Regions from separate parts of the Paenibacillus sp. FSL P4-0338 genome, predicted to be linked through region 4. Evidence: riboswitches for the same ligand, from Rfam matches in the RefSeq annotation. Region 4 holds a riboswitch; each other region holds the start of a gene.
The links. Region 4 has a riboswitch for cyclic di-AMP ahead of MKZ07_RS33375 (C40 family peptidase). Riboswitches for the same ligand answer to the same signal wherever they lie in the genome.
Positions count from the first base shown of each region.

Region 1: linked by a shared signal. The riboswitch ahead of MKZ07_RS23745 (3D domain-containing protein) and the one ahead of MKZ07_RS33375 (C40 family peptidase) in region 4 are both predicted to bind cyclic di-AMP.
Region 2: linked by a shared signal. The riboswitch ahead of MKZ07_RS26290 (hypothetical protein) and the one ahead of MKZ07_RS33375 (C40 family peptidase) in region 4 are both predicted to bind cyclic di-AMP.
Region 3: linked by a shared signal. The riboswitch ahead of MKZ07_RS08245 (APC family permease) and the one ahead of MKZ07_RS33375 (C40 family peptidase) in region 4 are both predicted to bind cyclic di-AMP.

Region 1 is NZ_JBBOCG010000001.1:5,364,446-5,367,884, reverse strand. Features, by position in the region: gene MKZ07_RS23745 (3D domain-containing protein) at 118-1,278, opposite strand; cyclic di-AMP (ydaO/yuaA leader) riboswitch at 1,566-1,794, opposite strand; gene MKZ07_RS23740 (TatD family hydrolase) at 1,994-2,764, opposite strand; gene MKZ07_RS23735 (HD domain-containing protein) at 2,819-3,439, opposite strand, start outside.
Region 2 is NZ_JBBOCG010000002.1:512,936-516,374, reverse strand. Features, by position in the region: gene MKZ07_RS26295 (WD40 repeat domain-containing protein) at 39-1,370, shown strand; cyclic di-AMP (ydaO/yuaA leader) riboswitch at 1,576-1,745, shown strand; gene MKZ07_RS26290 (hypothetical protein) at 1,880-2,335, shown strand; gene MKZ07_RS26285 (hypothetical protein) at 2,855-3,052, opposite strand; gene MKZ07_RS26280 (family 43 glycosylhydrolase) at 3,071-3,439, opposite strand, start outside.
Region 3 is NZ_JBBOCG010000001.1:1,893,356-1,896,794, reverse strand. Features, by position in the region: gene MKZ07_RS08260 (ATP-binding protein) at 1-19, shown strand, start outside; gene MKZ07_RS08255 (DsbA family protein) at 112-870, shown strand; gene MKZ07_RS08250 (disulfide oxidoreductase) at 867-1,301, shown strand; cyclic di-AMP (ydaO/yuaA leader) riboswitch at 1,528-1,687, shown strand; gene MKZ07_RS08245 (APC family permease) at 1,817-3,439, shown strand, end outside.
Region 4 is NZ_JBBOCG010000003.1:14,871-18,309, forward strand. Features, by position in the region: gene MKZ07_RS33365 (c-type cytochrome) at 1-246, opposite strand, end outside; gene MKZ07_RS33370 (GNAT family N-acetyltransferase) at 374-859, opposite strand; gene MKZ07_RS33375 (C40 family peptidase) at 1,132-1,623, opposite strand; cyclic di-AMP (ydaO/yuaA leader) riboswitch at 1,628-1,770, opposite strand; gene MKZ07_RS33380 (C40 family peptidase) at 2,158-2,586, opposite strand; cyclic di-AMP (ydaO/yuaA leader) riboswitch at 2,644-2,782, opposite strand; gene MKZ07_RS33385 (hypothetical protein) at 2,995-3,439, opposite strand, start outside.

The DNA.
Region 1 (3,439 bases), on a different contig from region 4:
CGCTCCCCTTCTTTTTGGCTAAAGAATGTATAAGTGATGAGCGGCAGCTCTCTGAAATTTCGTAAGTGCTTCCCTCACTATATCGTATTAACCGCTAATTTGCAAAAGACTTTACGTTTAGTTCAGCTCCGGCTTCACAGGTCCGATCACATAGAGTGTGCGCGACTTACGGCCGAAATTACGGGCATGGCTCAATGAATCGTAATAGACATCCACCTTGTTGCCTTTGATGGCACCGCCGGTATCCTCTGCTCGGCGAAACCCTAATCCTTCAATGTACACCCACCAGCCAATCGGTATAACACTAGGATCTACAGCTATAGTGCGGCCTTCCGTTACGCGTGTGCCGGAGGCAGTACGTGTTCCAATACCCGGTTCCTGCGACGAATACGCAGTCATGGATACGTTTTTGATCATTCTTTTGTACTCGAAATCCAGACCAGCCTTACTGGTAACATTGCTGACCCTTGCACTGGCTTTAGATGAGTTGGAGGTTGTTACAGGTTTGGAGACTTTGGCAGTAACTACGACGGGCTTAGGAAGCGGCTTGGTTCCAATGGCAATGACTTTGTCCTTGGTAACAGTCTGTACTTCCTTGCCGATCATGCGCATGGATGCCAGCTCGCCATCTTGATAGATCTTCTCGATGTGCTGAATCATTACGCCCGGCTTACCTGCCTGTGCCACTCTTACGGTTCCCTTGGTCAATGAGGGGTCTGCTGTCTTAATGACCCGGAAAGGCAAATTAGTTGTCCGTTGAACCACATGCTTGTTAATCCGGACAATTTTGATTTCCATGTCTGCAGATACTGCGGTTTCTAGCGAAGGGTAAATCTTGTCTAAGCCTTCCAGGCTATAGCCCAGCTTGTCGATGGCCTGACCAATAGTATCCTCGGTCGTAAATAACGTCTCGGTCTTTCCGTCTACGGTAAGAGCGAACTTCTGCGCAGTGTTAATCACGATACGGTCGCCGTCTTTTATTTCATCACTAAGGCCAATAGATAATTCATCATGCGCCTGCAGCGAAATCTGTTCCTTAGCCAGCATATCACTGAACAGCGTTTCCCGCGTCTCCAGTGTCTGTACCTGTCCGTCTATTACTAGGGTAATTTCTTTTTTGCTCTGACCGTGTACGTACAGCAGTATTAACAGTGCGATAACAATCGATGCCACACCGGCAAGTAAAACTACGCGGGGATTCACTTGCTTCAACCGTAATGCGAAAGACCTGCTGGATGATTGCGAATCATGGGATACCTCTGGTTGGAATACGCCCACTCTTTCCATCCTCCTTACATAGCCCCGTCGTCCAAGTTATATCAAGGTGACTGTATCACTTCTGACGAAACTAAGTTTGAGTTTGCAACAGGATACGCCCGCACTTGCTTCAGCGTTTCCTGCTCATGGATCGCCTGCTCGGCATAGTTACTCCGGAGATCTGTTATATAACAGTATGCCGGGAGCATTCTCATTATTCAAAACAAAAGAAGCCTAAAAAAGAGTTCTTAGAGGACTCTTTCGTGGCTTCCCGGTGTCGAATACGTCGGAATGCTTATGCACGAGGTTTCCTCTCTTACTTGCGCTTACGGGGTTAGCTGTCGGGTTCGGACATAAGAGAGACGCCCTATCTCAGGTCACCCGCTCACGGCGGTTGCCCTCAAATTCACCCCAAAGACCACGTAAAGAAATCAAATAATGCCTGCGGCAATTCTGTGCCAGTACTCTTGTACGTTCATGCGGCAGCGCATTATTGGTTCCCCCGTTCTCCATACGGAGACTCAGCGAGACGATCCATGAAATTAGTGACTGTCACAGTTACAACAGCTCACTGCACTGAAAAGATGATATCCTGTTTTGATACATGTTGTAAAGGACGATTCAACCACGTTTACGTAAAAAAATGATTAAAATATTGTAATAATCGGCCGTTTTTCAGTCAAAAAAGTTTAATACATCCGCTATACTTCATTTTTCACCGCTTTTACTCCCGTTTTCAGAGTATCCCAAATCGTTCCAGTGCGTTCGCATACGTAATTTCAGCCAATTCCTGTAATTCAATCCCTTTTATTGCCGCGGCCGCCTCCGCTACCAGCCTCACATGAGCGGTCTCATTTCGCTTGCCCCGGAAGGGGTGCGGAGTTAGATATGGGGAGTCGGTTTCGATCAGCAGCCGGTCTAGCGGAGTCTGGGCAAGCACCTCTTTGGGCACCCGGGCATTCTTGAACGTAATCGGTCCACCAAAAGAAAGATGGAATCCTAGTTCAAGACACATCTTGGCACTTTCCCAGCTGCCGGAGAAGGAGTGCATTACGCCGCCAACCTCGCCCGCCTTCTCCTCGCGGAGGATACGGATCACATCTTCATGAGCATCTCGGTTATGAATACAGATTGGCATCTTCAGCTCACGGGCCAGACCGATCTGCTTGCGGAATACATCATGCTGTACATCCTTAGGGGAGGTGTCCCAGTAGTAATCCAGCCCGATCTCACCGATGGCAACCACCTTGGGATGAGAGCATAAGGAGGCGATCCATTCCAGGTCTCCGTCCCTCATCGTGATGGCATCCTGGGGATGCCATCCTACGGCTGCAAAAATATAATCATATTTCTCGGCAAGCTGCATGGTCGTCGGTATCGTGTCCCGGTTAAAGCCAATGTTGATCATCTTGCTGACGCCGGCTTCCAGCGCTCTGGCAATGACCTCTTCGCGGTCTTCGTCGAATTGTGGAGCATCCAGATGGGTATGGGTGTCGAATAACTGCATTACATTACATCCTTTCGGCCTGTTGTGTTATCTATAATTCCAAGCTTGATCTGATTATTTGGCAAAAATCTCTGCGATGGACGGCGGCAACTGTGAAAGGGCTTTCTGCAGCCTGTCCTGTGGAAAATACAGATGGTATCTGCCGCGGTGAATACCGCTGATGGAGCGTACAATGTCCGATACCTCGGAGATTTCCCTCAGCCGCTCATGCTTGTCCAAAAGCAGGATCTGCTTGCTGTCAAAGCCCTCTCCCGGACGGAACACATCATAGGGAAGATCGGTGGGATAATCAATTTCCAGGTCATAATCGGGCCGGAGTCCCGCACCGGCGAAGCTGCGGCGGATTTCGTCAATTGTGTCAGAATCCAAATGCTCCATTTCCACATATTTATACAGTTTACGATGGATAAACCGGCTGCACAAGTCGCTCAGGATGTCATCCTCCTCCAGCGTCCACTGCATGAAGGCAGTCTGCATCAAGGCTTCATCCAGCAGCAGATACTGCCCTACCGTTACCTCTCCGCTGAACAGATCACTTAAGGGCTCAATCATGAAGCGGAAAGCATGCTGCTGCTGCACCAGCTCCTTGGCCCGGCGGAGAATCTGTCTGAGAATAATCTCTGAGCTGCGGGTTACCGGGTGGAAATAGACCTGCCAGTACATCTGATACCGTGA
Region 2 (3,439 bases), on a different contig from region 4:
GTATATTTATATATATCTGGAACAGGAGGACTGATCAATTGAACTGGCTACAAAATGAGCAGGCTGCCAAATGGCGTGAAGAAGGGCAGCGTTATGCGAGCGACGTTAACCAATTCGTACATAAAGGACTGACTGAAGGCTGGGACAAAGCGGGAAATGAACCCGCAGAGGATACACGCGGGACCCTCGCCGCCAAAATCTATAAGATGATTCGAGGAGCTAATGAGCACGGTGAGATGGCTGAGCTGCGGGCGCAATTGCCGGCGGCAACGTGGCCGCTCTCCGGCCACTTTCAGAAGGAGATGCAGGCGATTCGCGGTATCCATTTCATCAGTGATGATGCTGTGGTATTCAGCACCGGTACCCCCTGGGAGAAGAATGCAGTTGTGGTTGTACATAAGGATGTTATTTCCGTATTCGGCGAGTTTAGCCTGGTTGGGGCATCACCTGATAATCAGTTCTATGCGCTCGCCGGAACTCAGGGGATTACCATTATGCAATCCATGAACAGCACACTTCAGGGCACAGTTGTAGCAACCCTCTCATGGCGTGAGCTGAATGGAACGATTCAAGCGCTGGACCCGGACTTTCCCGTCTTGGACATAGACAGCCTGGACCAGGCGTTACCCTTGGAGCAGGTCATTCCTTTTAACGGGGGCGGGGCGTTATTGCTTGTTATGAGCCAGGGAATTTTCCTGGTCCAGCAATCGGAGGAGAAGCCCTGGGAGGTGAATCTGCTGCATCCTGATCTCGAAGAATATAAAGCAGATGAGATAGAGCACATTGAAATTGACATGCCGCATGGTGCCGTCTCTCCGGATGGAAGATGGATTTCCTATGGCAGCCAGGGCAGTGATCATCTTTTATATGACATAACTTCAGGGCAGGTTCACTTATTCAATCCGGAATCCAGTTACCCGCACTATACTATATTTACGAAGGACCAGCATAGCGTATGGTTCAATGCCTGCCACTTCTATAATGGCGTTACCCTTGCCGTTCCCCTTGAAGATGTGGTAGCAGGAAAACTCCCGGCAGACCAGGAATATCCGCTTGTTAACGAGGAAGCCCGGGTGTATGCAGCGGCAGCGCTGAAAGAGGGTGTTGTCATTGGCGACGCTTATGGCTACTTAAGGCTCATTGATGCAGAGGGGCGGGAGCTGTGGCGTTATTATGCCGGAAGCACTATTTCAGGGTTAGCTATCAATCCGGATGAGACGCTGCTGGCTGTTGGGACTTATGGAGGGATGCTGCACTTCCTGGACCTTCATGCAGCGCAGCGCAGCGACTATGAGATTACAACAGGAACCGTTCGTGAGGTGAAGCGGATCATTGCCTGGAAGAATCAGAAGGTTCCGCTGTGGTGGTGATCTCTGCCAAAAATAAAAAACAGCGCTTGAGCGAGATAAATGGCAGATAATCTGCTACATATAGGTGTTTTAGCTTCCCTATGCACAGCCATTCAGCCATTTGCTGAAAAAAAGGCGAATAGCACTCTTTTCCATTTTTACAAACCCCCTCCGAAAAGAGTATGATTCGTGTTGAAAGCAAATGAATGCATTCATGAAAACAAGCAATGCATGCACGCTGAATTTCCGTCATGTGGAAAACGGGGGAACCATCCGGCCGTCAGGCCGACTTGGGGTGAATCCGAAGGAGAATGCCACGCGCAGGTCTCCGGCAGGTAGGGCGACTCTCACCGTCCGAATCCGACAGCTAACCTCGTAAGCGTAAGGAGAGAGCCCTGATCCGCCACGCTTTTGTGCCAGGCGTCTTACGCCTGTTATCCACAACCGCAGGCAGAGGTCCTCCTCTGCCTGCGGTTTTTTGCGCGCTGGAATGAATTGCACAGTATAGATTCAGAAAGGAACGTGACCACATGCCTGACCCCTTATCGCCCACGGCAGCTGCTGCTGCCGGATTCAACCACTACACCCGGCAATATAGCAGTCCCGTCTATGCGCTAAGCTGCCTTCTGCTGGAAAAAGGCGCCCGCGCCGAGCAAGCAACCACCGCCACCTTCGTGGCACTCCATCCACTATGGCTGAAGAGCAGCCTCTCAGGGGACAGCGCTGCTGCGGCTGCCTACAGAGAGTGCATCCGCCAATGTGCTGTGCTCGCCCGGGATCATAGCCGCTGCGCTGCTACCCTGCTTAATTGGGACGATCACGTTGCCAGTGCCTTATGGTACGGCATCCAGCTCCCCCTGCCCGACATCAGCCAGATCCTGGATTGCAGCATCCCCGAGCTGAAGGCCCGGCTTAGAGGAATACGCGAACAGATGGCAGCCGCCCATTCTGCCTTGCCTGCGGTCCATCGTCCTTCGGCGGGATGAGACTGGGTATAACGCGGGATACGCGGGCTATAGGAATGAGAGCCGCGGAACGAGTTGGATGTGGCGGGATTAGGGTACGGATGTCGAAGAAGGTGATGGATGGTGAGCCATGCGGACTACAGATCCCCTATTTCGGCAAATGGGACCATTCCGAAGGCCATGCGGACTGAGAGGCGCTTAATTAACCTATTCCGCCTCATTTCCCTCTCCACACAGCCCTTTAACGTCCTCTCTGTCCGCAAAGGGGAGAGAATCGGTCTTTTTCACAAAATAAGGGCCTCTGGGTCCCCCTACAAAACAAAATGCCCCCTCAAAGTGGGGCTTTAGCTTCGATAAATGACTCAGGTACTTTGCGGGGATCCCAAAACATATAGATTCTATCAAAAAAAGCCGCAGCATCCGCCGCGACTTAGTCCTTGATTCTCAGCACCAGCATCCATACAGTGCTTGGCTCACCTTACATAGCTCAACCATCCGATGCATCGATCCTGTCTTCGCCAACCGTTCAGTACATAGAACTCAGCTCTTGCCCTTACCACCCTTACCGCCCTTGGCAAACCGCCAAAAAGCCATACAGCAGCCGAGCAATCCGGCTCCCAGCATAAGAGTCTGTAACGCCCCCAGCCAAGCCGACTGAGCCGAGGGGATCAGGCTGCTGACAATAATGAGCAGGATAGAGACCGCGACCAGCACGGGGGTTTGTCTACTTTTCTTCACAACCATTCACCACTCCTGTTAGTAATTCTTAACTCTATAGTACTCAAAATCAGCGTAGGAGTCATGCTGGTGGGCATCCACGGAGCCGATGAAATTGAACAAGCCTGTAAATCCGCCAATCTCCCCCGGCTCCCCGTTCACGCCTTCATCCGACAGATAGAGAGCATCGATATTCTCTGCAAAAGCTTGCCAATCTCCGTTATCCCCGAAGCGGTAAAGGATACTCGCGATGCCTGAATGATAGATCAGCTTGAGCTCCGCTGTGTCTTCAGGGACTGGAATGTAATTGTGGACCAATTCAATACGTTCCCCCAGCTTGGCCTGCAGCACAGATAGAACGGTGCCCTCTGATTCGGAGTGGGTCAAGTGAACATACAGCCAATTATT
Region 3 (3,439 bases), on a different contig from region 4:
GGAGAACGAAGCCGTATAAGCAGCGATTGCCAACAAGAGAGTTAACATTATATAATTTGAAAGTAACTATTCTTTTATCACGACAGTCCTGAGGACGGAAAGGAACTCTCTTTGAGCAAAACAAAAAAGAACAATGTCATGGCTCCCCAAATGAGCAAGCAGGAGAAGCGCAGGGCAGAGCAGGAACAGCAGAAGCAGAAAACGAGAATTCTGATCGTGAGTACGGTGGCTATCGTCGTTATTATTTTTGTAGGCTTATTCATACTTGCTTCGAAGGACTCTTCTCCTGCCGGTACAGACAGTAAGCCGGTTGCCTTCAATTACAGCGAAATGATGCGGCTTGGCAAGGAGGATGCTCCGGTTAAAATTGTGGAATTCGGCGATTTCAAATGTCCGGCTTGCGCCCAGTTCACCGGTGTGATCAAACCGCAGATCGTTCAGGGTTATGTAGATCAGAATAAAGCAGCCTTCTATTTCGTGAATCTGGCCTTCATCGGCAAGGATTCCAGAACGGCCTCCCTGGCAGCGCTATCGGTGTATCATCAGAACCAGGAAGCGTTCTGGAAATACTTCGATGCGATCTATGCCAACCAGGGGAATGAAGACAAGGAGTGGGCTACGCCTGACTTCATGGTGAGTCTCGCCAAGCAGCTGGAGCTGCCGGTCGATTATGACCTGCTGCGCAAGGATATTGACGACCGCACCTATGCGAAGGAGCTGGACCGGGATATTCAGCTTGGCACGGATGCGGGCGTAACGAATACACCTTCCTTGTTCGTGAACGGCATCAAGGTGAAGGAGCCTTTCAATATGGAGGAGATTGACGCTCAGATTCAAGCAGCTACAGCAGCAGCGGGAGCTGCCCAATGACAGCCTTCTCTGCCTTCTGCCGGCGAAATTGTCTCTACTTGGCCTGGTTCGTCTGTGTGGTGGCTGTAGCGGGAAGCCTGTATCTCAGTGAGGTCCTGCATTACGAGCCGTGCAAGCTGTGCTGGTTCCAGCGGATCTTCATGTACCCGCAGCTGTTCTTGCTGGGGATCGCCACCTACCGGGCGGACAAGCGGATCATTCCTTATGTGCTTCCCCTTAGTCTGATCGGCGGCTGTATCTCTATTTATCATTATGCAGAGCAGAAAATTCCGGCGCTCAGCAAGGTGCTTCCCTGCACCATCGGCGTACCGTGCAACAAGGATTATCTGAATTGGTTCGGATTTGTTACGATCCCTCTGCTTGCACTTATAGCCTTTGTCTTAATCTCCATTCTGCTCTGGACAGGACGGAAAGAGGAGCCTGCAGAGTAAGAAGCTGACGGGCAGAAGGAAGAGAAGAGAATCCCCTTAATTTTAGCGAAAAATAATATACAAAAACCCTGTAAAATCACGTGTTAAAGGGATAATGAAAGAGAATGAAAGATCAAGACATACCGGATGATGAATTTGGTTGTTTTGAGTGCTTTTCATTCTTTTTTCATTTGTTTCCACGCTTTACGGAAGACGTATTGTAGCTTAATATTAGTCCTTGTGAGAAGTTGAATATGCGCTGAATTTTCCGGAAGGAAAAACGGGGGAACCACACTTTGGCCAAGGCCAAAAGGGGTGAATCGGAGCAGGCCGCAAGGGCTGTAACCGTAGGGCTACCACAGTCCGAATCCGCCAGCTAACCTCGTAAGCCACTAGTGGGATAATGACCATGCACATTAGGCATGCGGATCATTTCCGTATGCTTATTTTGGTGCCTGCATTTATGAAATCCACTTATGAAAACAGCGCAGGGAAACCCCATTTTCAACTTAACCAAGAGAGGAACTGTTACTACAATGGTAAGCAAGGTAAAACGACTATTGATCGGGCGTCCGATGAAGTCGAACGAACTCGATCATGAAAAGTTATCCAAGGTGAAAGCACTGGCTGTCCTGTCTTCTGATGCGCTCTCGTCTGTAGCCTACGGAACAGAACAAATTCTAATCGTACTGGTGGCCGCCGGGTTCACCGCCATCTGGTACTCCTTGCCAATTGCATTAGCCGTACTGGGCTTGCTGGCTATTCTGATTCTGTCCTATCGGCAGACGATATTCGCTTATCCGCAGGGCGGAGGAGCTTATATTGTAGCCAAAACCAATCTTGGAGTGCATACTGGGCTTCTGGCCGGCGGCTCGCTGCTGGTGGATTACATTCTGACGGTGGCGGTAAGCGCCTCGGCGGGGACGGACGCGATCACTTCAGCTTTTCCAAATCTGCATAATCATAGTGTCCTCATAGCGGTATCTGTTATCGTACTCTTAACGATTGTTAATCTGCGCGGGGTGACCGAATCGGCTTCGTTCATCGCCATCCCGGTCTATCTGTTCGTCGTCTCCATCTTCGTGCTGATTATCGCAGGGATCTTCAAATATGCAACCGGCGGGGCTCATGCACACGTTCCTGAGATTGGTACGGCAGTCTCCAATGTCAGTATGTTCCTGCTGCTGAAGGCATTCAGCTCCGGTTGTTCGGCCCTAACCGGGGTAGAGGCGGTCTCCAATGCCATTCCTAACTTCAAAGCGCCGGCGGAGAAAAATGCAGCCAAAACGCTGATGCTCATGGGCCTCATTCTCGGAGCTATGTTCACAGGCATTACGCTGCTGGCTTACTGGTACGGCATCATGCCCGATGAGAAGGCCACCGTGGTCTCACAGATTACCGAGTCTACCTTCGGCCGTGGCGGGCTGTACTTCTTCATTCAGGGGATTACGGCGGTTATCCTGTTCCTGGCAGCCAATACGGCGTACTCGGCCTTCCCGCTGCTGGCGTTCATGTTCGCCAAAGACAAATATCTGCCCCATGCCTTCATGGTGCGCGGCGACCGGCTTGGCTTCTCCAACGGCATTATTTTCCTCGGCGTCATGTCGGCAGTGCTCGTAGCTGCATTTCACGGGAATACGGAAGGACTCATTCCATTATATGCAGTAGGGGTATTCATTCCGTTCACGCTGTCGCAGCTAGGCATGATGGTCCAATGGTACAGAACGAAGCCGCAAGGCTGGCAGAGCAAGTTCGCCGTGAATACGGTCGGGATGCTCACCACGTTAACGATCACCATGATCTTCATTATCACCAAATTCTCCAGCGTGTGGATGGCCTTCATCTTCCTGCCGGTCGTCATTATCGTGTTCCACCGGATTCACCGCCATTATATGAATATTGCCGATCAGCTGCGGATCTGTCCCGCTACCGATAAGCCTTGTATCAAAGGAAGCACCGTAGTCGTTCCGGTCGCCGGTGTGACCCGCGCAGTACTACATTCGATCAGCTATGCGAAGTCATTGACTGATAATGTGGTCGCTGTATATGTAGGCTTTGATGAAGAAGAGATTCACAAGATGGAGCAGAAGTGGGAGGAGTGGAACCCCGGAGTACGCCTGATCGTACTGCGCTCCCGCTACCGCAGTATTATCCGCCCG
Region 4 (3,439 bases):
CGGCGCGTCATGCGAAGCGCCTTCCTGCTGCAGGCTGGGTCCCGCCCCGCCCTGAAGCTGGTCACCGTGGCAGGAGATACAATTGGCCTTCACTGTAGCTTCTGCGCCAGCAGCGTCCAGCACAACCTCCGGCATGGTCGGCTTGTTCTGCTCCGCCACCTCGGATTTACCGGGTAAGGTAAACATTAAGATTACTGCAAAGGCACAGGCGGCAAAAAACAAACCGCTCATGATCCATTTCTGCATCTGCATCCGTCCCTCCATGTAAGCTGCTGACTCCATTATAGCGGATGGTGAAGCGTTATCATAGTATTTGTGTCAAAAAAATGAACACAAACGATCCATTTTTTTGCAAATCAATCTGTCTCCAGTGCTATTCCTCATAGACCATGCAATAAAAAGGCTTATTGCCGGTCGGGGTGCGGCGTTCATAGGTATCCGTTATAGTGAATCCGCATTTCTGGTAAGCGCGGATGGCGCGCTGGTTCCAGGTCAGCACCTCCAGGTCGATCTCACGCTCCGGGTATCGCGCCCGTGCTGCCTGCACAATAGCCTTCATGAACAGATGCCCCATTCCATGGCCGCACAGCTCGGGCCGCATTCCGACACCAAGCCGGACTACCCCCTCCATCGGAAAGAGCTGGGCGAAGCCGCACAGATCCCCCTGTCCGTTCACTACAGATACATATTGCTCACTGCGAAGCTGCGGGTCTCCGAACTCCACGCCCAGCGCCTGCATCTGCTCCCAGGACATCCAGCCGTAAATATTATACGGAGGCTTGTAGCTCCACTCACAGATCTCAGCGGCATGCTGCGGTTCCATAGGCACCACATAAAAGGTTAACGGGGAGCTAATCATTACGGGAGGCCTCCTTCCAGCCGAAACTGCTTTTAAAGGACGGAAAAGCCGTTTCCACTTGTTCTTCTATTAATTATATACAAAAACAGCCAGTTTCGACGCAAATTCCTTGCGGAAATGCAGAAACTTGACAAACGCCAATAATTATTTTCTGAAAGTACAGAATCGGTGTTTTACAAATATAGAGACGGGTAAGTAATTTTATAGACAAAAAAAAGCCCTTCTCCAAGATTTCGGCAAAAATCTTGGAAAAGAGCGTAGGTTACAAAGAATTATTGTACATCATCGTTGTCTTGGGAATCCGAAGCTACAGTCTTGTAGGCATCTGTACTCATGATTCGTTTGGCGCCAACGTAGCGGTTGACGTAATAGCTGTCACTCAGCGAACTGATGGTTACACCGCGTGAGGAAGAGGCATGGGCGAATTCGCCGTCACCAACATAGATACCTACATGGGATATGCCCTTACCGCTTGTATTGAAGAATACAAGATCGCCTGGTCTCATCTCGTCACGGGACACGTCAGTACCCATCTGGTACTGAGAGCCGGATTGATGGGGCAGGTTAATGCCGATCTTATCAAAAACATACATTGTAAATCCGGAGCAATCAAACCCGTTAGTTGATGTACCGCCGGATACGTATTTGGTTCCGATGGCTTTGTCGATCACTTTATCCATTTTGGAATCCGCGAAAGCGCTTCCTGCTCCGATTGTGAAGATAATGGACAAGCTTAGTACTGCGGCTGCTAGCTTCTTCTTCAAAAGTAAATACCCCTTCCAATGCCTACGAGGTTAGCTTAAGGGTTCGGTTGAAGGTCCCCTATGACCCCTCTTAGAATAGGAGGTCAATTCACCCAAAGTGGTTCCCCCGTTTCCCTAATTCATTAGGGAACTCGGCACGACTGTTGATTAGGATTAGCGGTTCATTCAATACATGACAAAACCTTTGTTAAAAGCGATTCAATAATTACAAAAATGTTACTAAAAGCTCACTGCGATAATTGTAACAAAGACTAAGGCGCTTGGCAATCACTTATAACATATTAATCCATCTTTTTTGCTGTTTTTTAGAGTTATAGCCCTTTCGAAAGACTCATATCTATGCGCCGGGGTTATTTAATATGATTTTTTCTTTGTTTTTGCAATAAAATGCTGTTTCAAGGCTGTGGATTCGGGTAAAAGGTAGAATAAGGAAAAGGAAAAACCCGGAAATGATTACGGCAATAATCATCCCGGGCTCGTATAAGTTACATTTAGTTGTTAGAGGCTGAAATATTCGGGGTATGCTTCAAAGGTTCAATCGTAAGCGACAGCTTGGTAGGCTGTTGTGCTCATTACTCTTTTGGCGCCAACGTAGCGGTTGGCCCAGTAAGACTGGCTCATCGAACTGATGGTTACACCACGTGAACTGGAGGACTGTGCGAACTTCCCGTTTCCAACATAAATACCGACATGGGAAACTCCGTTACCCAGAGTATTGAAGAACACGAGATCTCCGGAGCGTAGATTGCTCTTGGATATTGTTGTTCCAACTTTGTACTGTGCTTTGGATGTACGGGGCAAGGTAAGCCCGACATTCTTGAACACATACTTGGTAAATCCGGAACAGTCGAAGCCGCTGGTGGTTGTGCCCCCGGTTTTATACGACGTTCCAATGGTTTTTGAAATCACAGTATCCATTTTGGAATCTGCGAAGGCACTGCCCGCTCCGAGTGTGAATACCATCACAAGACCCAGCGCCGCTGCGGTGCATTTTTTCTTGAAATTCTGTCTAATCAAAAGATGTACTCCTTCCAGGGCCTGCGAGGTTAGCTTAAGGATTCGGTAGAAGGTTCCCCTATGACCCCTCTAAAGCGAGATCAATTCACCCAAAATATGGTTCCCCCACTTCCCGGTGCAGGGAATTCGGCGTTTTATGCACCAGAACAGTGACTTATCGGCATTGATTAAATTGCAATAGATACGGAAGATTCTGTTTGAAAGATTACAACTTTGTTACTAGTGGTACAGGCATCATTGTATCAGACGATTTACCCTTTTGCAAATGCTTTTGTCCTTCTCTTCAAGCAAAAAAGAGTCCTGCTCCCTGATGAGGGGCTGTGACTCTTTTTAGTATGCCGCTGTAGCAGCTTATTATTGTGGAAATGATTTACTGGACCAGAGGTGGTACTGGGCAGCGATTCCCCACATATTGAACAGCGTGGAGGGCAGCGGAGCTGCCTGGCGGAGCATAAGTGCCGGCAATCCGGGATAGAACAGAGCAGAGGCGCTACAGAGCAGAATTACGGCCAGGCTTCCCGCCCCCAGAATGACGGAAATACCGATCGAAGGCATCAACACCTTCAGGCAGATTAGCAGCGAGGAGAACATGCCGGTACCTGCGGTATAGCCGAATTGCATATAGAGCAGAAGCTTGCGGACAAGGAATAGATAGAGCAGCCAGCCCAGCACACAGGGCACAAGCTTGAGCAGGAGCTGAACATCGAGAACGCCGCTGAGCAGATGACGGTACATGCGTGGAAGCAGCCAATAGAGCGGCAGGAGGGTTAGTGCCCATTCGGCCAGGCTGAACGCCAGC